DNA from 3 places in the Pseudomonas phoenicis genome. Region 2 is predicted to be linked to each of the others. Evidence: riboswitches for the same ligand, from Rfam matches in the RefSeq annotation. Region 2 holds a riboswitch; each other region holds the start of a gene.
The links. A riboswitch is a leader RNA that binds a small molecule or an ion and turns the genes downstream of it on or off. The one in region 2 is predicted to bind cobalamin.
Positions count from the first base shown of each region.

Region 1: it holds a riboswitch for cobalamin, as region 2 does, so the genes downstream of both, AA0Z93_RS19745 (CbtB domain-containing protein) here and AA0Z93_RS18390 (ABC transporter substrate-binding protein) in region 2, are expected to answer to the same signal.
Region 3: it holds a riboswitch for cobalamin, as region 2 does, so the genes downstream of both, cobO (cob(I)yrinic acid a,c-diamide adenosyltransferase) here and AA0Z93_RS18390 (ABC transporter substrate-binding protein) in region 2, are expected to answer to the same signal.

Region 1 is NZ_CP154852.1:4,347,985-4,350,240, forward strand. It holds gene cobW (cobalamin biosynthesis protein CobW) at 1-704, opposite strand, end outside; cobalamin riboswitch at 802-1,010, opposite strand; cobalamin riboswitch at 1,083-1,313, shown strand; gene AA0Z93_RS19745 (CbtB domain-containing protein) at 1,405-1,590, shown strand; gene AA0Z93_RS19750 (CbtA family protein) at 1,601-2,256, shown strand, end outside.
Region 2 is NZ_CP154852.1:4,037,327-4,039,582, forward strand. It holds gene AA0Z93_RS18385 (FecCD family ABC transporter permease) at 1-31, opposite strand, end outside; gene AA0Z93_RS18390 (ABC transporter substrate-binding protein) at 28-1,035, opposite strand; cobalamin riboswitch at 1,160-1,360, opposite strand; gene AA0Z93_RS18395 (DUF1624 domain-containing protein) at 1,387-2,256, opposite strand, start outside.
Region 3 is NZ_CP154852.1:3,283,787-3,286,042, reverse strand. It holds gene AA0Z93_RS14760 (cobyrinate a,c-diamide synthase) at 1-669, opposite strand, end outside; gene cobO (cob(I)yrinic acid a,c-diamide adenosyltransferase) at 666-1,277, opposite strand; cobalamin riboswitch at 1,402-1,626, opposite strand; gene AA0Z93_RS14750 (PQQ-dependent sugar dehydrogenase) at 1,854-2,256, shown strand, end outside.

The sequences.
Region 1 (2,256 bases), 310 kb from region 2:
TCGGACTCGGCGCCCACGCCGATCAGCACGTCCAGCGGCAGACGGCCGCTGCTGGCTTCGATGACCTTGACCGCCGGCGGCAATTCTTCCTGCACTTCGGCGCGTACGCGGGCCAGGCCTTCGGCATCGATCAGGTCGGCTTTGTTCAGCACCACCAGGTCGGCGCTGGCCAATTGGTCGGCGAACAGCTCGTGCAGGGGCGATTCGTGGTCGAGGTTGGGGTCGAGCTTGCGCTGGGCATCGACCTGGTCGGGATAGGCGGCGAAGGTGCCGGCCGCGACCGCCGGGCTGTCGACCACGGTGATCACCGCATCGACCGTGCAGGCGTTGCGGATTTCGGGCCACTGGAAGGCTTGCACCAGGGGTTTGGGCAGGGCCAGGCCGCTGGTTTCGATGAGGATGTGGTCCAGGTCGCCGCGGCGCGCCACCAGTTCGCGCATCACCGGGAAGAACTCTTCCTGCACCGTGCAGCACAGGCAGCCGTTGGCCAGCTCGAAGACCCGTCCCACCGCCTCTTCTTCCGTGCAGCCGATGCTGCACTGCTTGAGCAGGTCGCCGTCGATGCCCAGCTCGCCGAACTCGTTGACGATGATCGCGATGCGGCGGCCTTGGGCGTTGTCCAGCATGTGCCGGAGCAAGGTGGTCTTGCCCGAGCCGAGGAAGCCGGTGACGATGGTGACGGGAAGCTTGGCCAGTGTTTTCATGTCTCAGTGCCCTTGGCAGACGGCGCGGGCATGCGGGACGACCGCCCGCAGCCGAGTCGGCCAGGCGTGCTCGCCACCGGATCACCCCGCCCGGTTGATGTCGAAAGCGTACCGAGGCAGGTCTCCTGGCTCGCACCCTGGCCTGCGGGCCGTACCGATGGCGCCTTCCCGCGTGCGCGCAGTGGCTGTGCCGATCGGCTGGGATGCTTACAGTTGCGGGGGCAGCCGCGGCTCTACCGCGTTCCCGTCTTAGCTCAGTGGGCGAGGAAAGCATGCCCCCTGAGAACCTCGAAACGGCAAGGCTACGCAGTGCCCCGCGCGGGGTCAACCGCTGCCGCCGAGGGGCTGACAATTGACGGGAAATACGCCCCATGCTTTGCTAGCGCCCTTGCGTCAGGTGCCCCTCACGGGGTGAAACGGGAAACCGGTGCGTCGCGGTCTGCAACAGCAGGCCAGGCAATGCCGGTGCTGCCCCCGCAACGGTAAGCGAGCCATGCGTCTGCAACACCACTGCGTCGGCGCCAGCCACGTGGGAAGGTCGACGCGCAGTCTGGGGAGTCACGCTCCCGCTCGCGAGCCCGGAGACCGGCCTGGCGTCTCGATCAACCCCCGCGGTGGGCGGGCGCTGTTGCCTGCACTTGGCGTGTCCGCGCTGGGGCGACCGTGCGTGACCTGCCGATTCCCAGCCGAGGAACTCGTCATGCCGATCGTCAGCAGCAAACCCGCCATCAGCCCCTCCACTACGCTCAGTCAACGTCTGGTCGTCGCCATCGGCGCAGGCCTGCTGGGTCTGAGCCTGGTGTATTTCGCCGGCTTCTCGCACATCGATGCGGTACACAACGCCGCGCACGACACGCGCCACAGCGCAGCCTTCCCCTGCCACTGAGGACGCCGGCATGCTCACTCGCATCGCCCGTACCGCGGGCTTCAGCGGCTTGCTCGCCGCGCTGTTGCTGACCCTGCTGCAAAGTTTGTGGGTCGGCCCGTTGATCCTCCAGGCCGAAACCTACGAGAGCGCAGCGCCCGCTGCCCAGGCGCACAGCCATGCCGAGGGCGCTGCCGCCCATGAGCATGCGCCTGAGGCGTGGTCGCCCGAGGACGGCTGGCAACGCGTACTGGCTACCACCGGCGGCAACCTGGTCGTGGCCGTGGGCTTTGCCTTGCTGCTGGCGGCGCTGTACAGCCTGCGCCAACCCAACCGCGTCGCCAGCGGCGCGCTGTGGGGTCTGGCCGGCTTCGCGGTGTTCTGCCTGGCGCCCACTTTGGGCCTGCCGCCCGAACTGCCCGGCACGGCCGCGGCTGACCTGGCCCAGCGGCAGACCTGGTGGATCGGCACCGCAGCCGCCACGGCCTGTGGCCTGGCACTGCTGGCATTCAGCCGCTCCTGGACGTTCAAGCTGCTCGGCGCCATGCTGCTGGTCGTGCCGCACCTGATCGGCGCCCCACAACCTGCGATCCACGAAAGCCTGGCCCCTGAAGCGTTGGCGGCGCAGTTCAAGCTCGCCTCCTTGTTGACCAATGCGGCCTTCTGGGTGGCCTTGGGCCTGCTCAG
Region 2 (2,256 bases):
GGACGCCGCCTGGTAGCAGTCGCTGGCTCACGGCGTCGTTTTACCGCTGGCGAATGCCTCGGACAGCGTCTCCAGGCCACGGAACAGGCGAATGCCGGCCTGCATGGCGTCGGCGTCGAGGATGATGATGCGACCCTGCTTGACCGCATCGAGATTCTTCGCCACCGGGTCGGTGCGCAGGAATTCGAGTTTCTTGCGGTAGTCGTCGGCCGGGAAGCGGCGACGGTCCATGCGCGCGATGATCAGCCAGGTGGGGTTGGCCTTGGCCAGGGTTTCCCAGCCGACGGTGGGCCATTCCTCCTGCGACTCCACCACGTTGCGCACACCGAGGGTTTGCAGCATGAAATCGGCTACCCCCTGGCGGCCGGCGACGTAAGGGTCGATGTCGAGGTCGGCGCTGGAGAACCAGAACAGCGCGCTGGTGCCCGACAGATCCTTGCCGGCCAGTCGCGCCCGGGCCCGTTCCAATTGCCCGCGCAGCTGGGCATTGAGCGCCTCGCCGCGCGCCTGCACATCGAAGATCTCGGCCAGTTGGCTGACGCTCTTGTAGATCGTGTCGACCTTGAACGGTTGCAGGCGGGTGCCGTCGGCGCCGACCAGGTTGTCCTTGCCTTCGCAGTCGGAGGGCAGCAGGTAGGTGGGAATGTCCAACTCGCGGAACTGCTCACGGGTGCCGACCACGCCTTGCTCGCCGACCATCCATTCGAACTGCGCGGTGACCAGTTGCGGACGTTTGCCGACCACCGCCTCGAAGCTCGGATCGTTGTCGGCCAGGCGCGGTACCTTGTCGTTCTGCGCCTTGAATTCGGGCAGCACGTCGTTGAACCACAGCGAGGTGCCGGCCAGACGTTCGCCCAGGCCCAAGGCGTAGAGGATCTCGGTGCCGGCCTGGCCGATGGTCACCGCACGTTGCGGCGCCTGGGCGAAGGTCTGCGGCATGCCGCAGTTGTCCACGGTCAGCGGGTAGTGCGTGGCGGCGGCCTGGGCGACACCCGAGAGGCCGAGGGCGGTGAGCAGGGCAGTGAGGCGAAGCATTGGAACGATCTCCTATCGTGGTGCAGCGGACCGCGTGCACGGACAGGCATCGTCTGCGCCGCCTGCGCGAGGCAGGCGGCACCACCCTGGACAGGGTGCCGATGGCCGTCCCGGACACCCCGCCGGTCGGTGAATGTGTGCCGGCAGGTCTCCTGACTGGTGCGTCCTGGCCTGGCTCCGGCCTTCCCGGACTCGTCCAGTGGCATTCGAGGAGCAGGCTCGGCACCTACAGTTGCGGGGGCAGTTTCGTTTGGCTCGCCACGTGGCGGCGAGCGACGAATTCCCTATTAATTCCTGGGGGGAAACCGGCGGGCGGCATGGTAGACCATCGCCCGCCGGCAGGGAACCGCTTCACAGGTATTTGAGCCAGGCGATGTCGCGGCGCCGAGCCTTGAGCCGGGCGAAGGCGCGTACCGGCAGGTATAGCGCCAACGCCAACGACACCGCGCACAGCCACACCGCGCCAATGCTGTCGAAGCCGAAGTACTGGCCCTGGTTGAGGCCGAACAGCGCCACGCACACCAGGTAGGCGAGCTTGAGCACGTACAGGTGCAGCAGATAGAAGAACATCGGCGCTGCGCCCAGCACCGCCAGTACGCCGATCCAGCGCGCCTGGCCGGCGCGCTCGAAACCGCGCAGCAGCAACAGGCCGACACCCAGGGTCAGGCACAGGAACAGCAGCGAAGGTGGGTACTTGGTGATGTTGAGCAGGCTCATGAGGGTTTGCACGGCACTGGGGTAGCTGCTCCAGGGCGCTTCACCGTAACCATTGAGCAAACGCAGTATGACGAACGCCAACAGTGCCAGCGCGGCGCTGCCCAGCAGCCGCCGCTGGCGCAGGGCCGCGTCGCTGCCACGGGCGAACCACGGGCCGAGGGCGTAACCCAGGGCGATCACGCCGATCCACGGCAAGACCGGGTAGGAGGTGCGCAGACGCATGTGCTCGGACACTTCCAGCCAGCCACGGTCATGCAGGATCGCCCAGAGCACGTGCAGGGAAGAACCTTCGCCGAAATGCACGGCGTCGAGCAGGTTGTGCCCGACGACGATCGTCAGGCCCAGCGCGATCAGCGCCGCCCGTGGCAACCAGACCAGCGCCGCCAGGGCGATCATGCTCACGCCGATGGCCCAGATCACTTGCAGGTAGACCACGCTCGGCGGCAGTTGGAAGGTCCAGGCGAAGTTGACCACGGTGAACTCCAGCACCACCAGGAACAGGCC
Region 3 (2,256 bases), 750 kb from region 2:
GCCCACCGGAGGCGGCAAGGCGGCGTCACAGCTTTCGCCAAGCGCCTGCGCGGCGGCGTCCAGGCGCGCGTCCAGGTCATTGAGTTCGCTGGCCTGGACCAGCCCCAGGTGGCGGCTGGGCAGTTCGATGCCGCGCTCGCGCGACAGCCCGCCGTACCAGCGCAACCCCTCGCTCAAGCTGCCTTCGAGCAATTGCGCATGGCGCAGGCTGCCGACCCGGTTGGCCAGCACCCCGGCGAACGGCAGGTCGGGCTGGTAGCGCGCCAGGCCCAGGGCCAGGGCACCGAAGGTCTGGGCCATGGCCGTGCCGTCGATCACCGCCAGCACCGGGACGCCGAAATGCCGCGCCAGGTCGGCGCTCGACGGCGTACCGTCGAACAGGCCCATGACCCCTTCGATGAGGATCAGGTCGGCCTCGGCCGCGGCCTGCCAAAGCAGCCGCCGGCTTTCGGCCTCGCCGATCATCCACATGTCCAGTTGGTACACCGGCGCGCCGCTGGCGCGTTCGAGGATCATGGGGTCGAGAAAGTCCGGCCCGCACTTGAACACGCGCACCCGCCGTCCAAGGTTGCGGTGCAGGCGTGCCAGGGCGGCGGTGACGGTGGTCTTGCCCTGCCCGGAGGCGGGCGCTGCGATCAGCACCGCCGGGCAGTGTCGGCGTTCGCTCACAGTTCCACGCCCTTCTGCGCGCGGATGCCGGCCTGGAAGGCGTGCTTGACCACACCCATCTCGGTCACGGTGTCGGCCAGTTCGACCAGTTCGGGCTTGGCGCCGCGGCCGGTGACGATCACATGCTGCATGGGCGGGCGCGCCTGCAGGTCGGTCAGCACCTGGTCGAGGTCCAGGTAGCCGTGCTTGAGGGCGATGTTCAGTTCGTCAAGCACGACGAACTCCACGGCCGGGTCTTGCAGCAGTTGTCGCGACACGGCCCAGGCCGCTTCGGCGGCGGCGATGTCGCGCTGGCGGTCCTGGGTTTCCCAGGTGAAGCCTTCGCCCATCACGTGGTAGCTGACCTGCTCGGGGAAGCGCCGGAAGAACAGTTCCTCACCGGTGCTGTTGCGACCTTTGATGAACTGCACCACACCGCAGCGCATGCCATGGCCCATGGCGCGGGCGAGCATGCCGAAGGCCGAGCTGCTCTTGCCCTTGCCGTTGCCGGTCAGCACCAGCAGCAGGCCGCATTCGTTGGGGGAATTGGCGATGCGGTCGTCCATCAGCGCTTTCTTGCGCTGCATGCGGGCCAGGTGGCGTTCGTCGCGCTCGGGGGATTCGTTCATGGGGGTCTCCGCAGGCCACGGCGCCCGAACAGGCACCGGTGGGTCGATAAGGCAGGCAGACACGGAGGCGCGCAGCAGCCACGGCCTTACGCCACGGAGCACCGCGCATCACCCTCCGTGATACCGATATAAGACTGTGACAGGCCGGTCTCCGGGCTTGCGAGCGGGGCTTTGGCCCTCGGGCGGCGTGCCGCTCACCAGAGGATGACCCTTCTGGCCGTGCGCATCGCTCGACTCACCTACCGTTGCGGGGGCAGCGCCGGAATCGCACCGCTGTGGCGCCCACCGGCTTCCCAGTTTCACCCCGGTGGAAGCGTGTCCACGGGGCACCTGAAACGAACGGCGAAGGTTAGAGGGTTGCACCGGGAGCGTCAATGTGGATGGCGGGAATGGGTGGGGTAGCTGTGCATGACGACTGGAAAGCGCCTTCGACTGCAGCTCGCCCACTCCCTTGGCAGAACGCCACTAGGGCTACCGGGGCCGCTTTGCGGTCCATCGCGAGTGAACTCGCTCCAGTACGGCCTCTCTCAATCTTGTCGATGGTTCCCATTTGCGGAGGATGCCTGCATGGCCCGGATGCGTGTCGGTTTGCTGATTGCCTTGACCACAAGCCTGGTGGCCTGTGGCGAGTCCGCCCGTTTGCAGGTCTCCGACGGCATGGGCCCGGCGCCCGAGCTGCCGGCGCCGAACAAGACGCTCATTCCCACGGTGAACATCGCCCCGGCCATCGGTTGGCCGGACGGTGGCAAACCGATCGCCGCCAAGGGCACGCAGGTCAAAGCCTTCGCCGAGGGGCTGGACCACCCACGTTGGCTGTACGTGCTGCCTAACGGCGACGTGCTGGTGGCCGAAACCAACGCCCCGCCCAAGCCCGACGACAGCAAGGGCGTCAAGGGCTGGATCGCGGAGAAGGTGATGAAACGCGCGGGCGCCGGCGTGTCCAGCGCCAATCGCATCACGCTGCTGCGCGATGCCGACC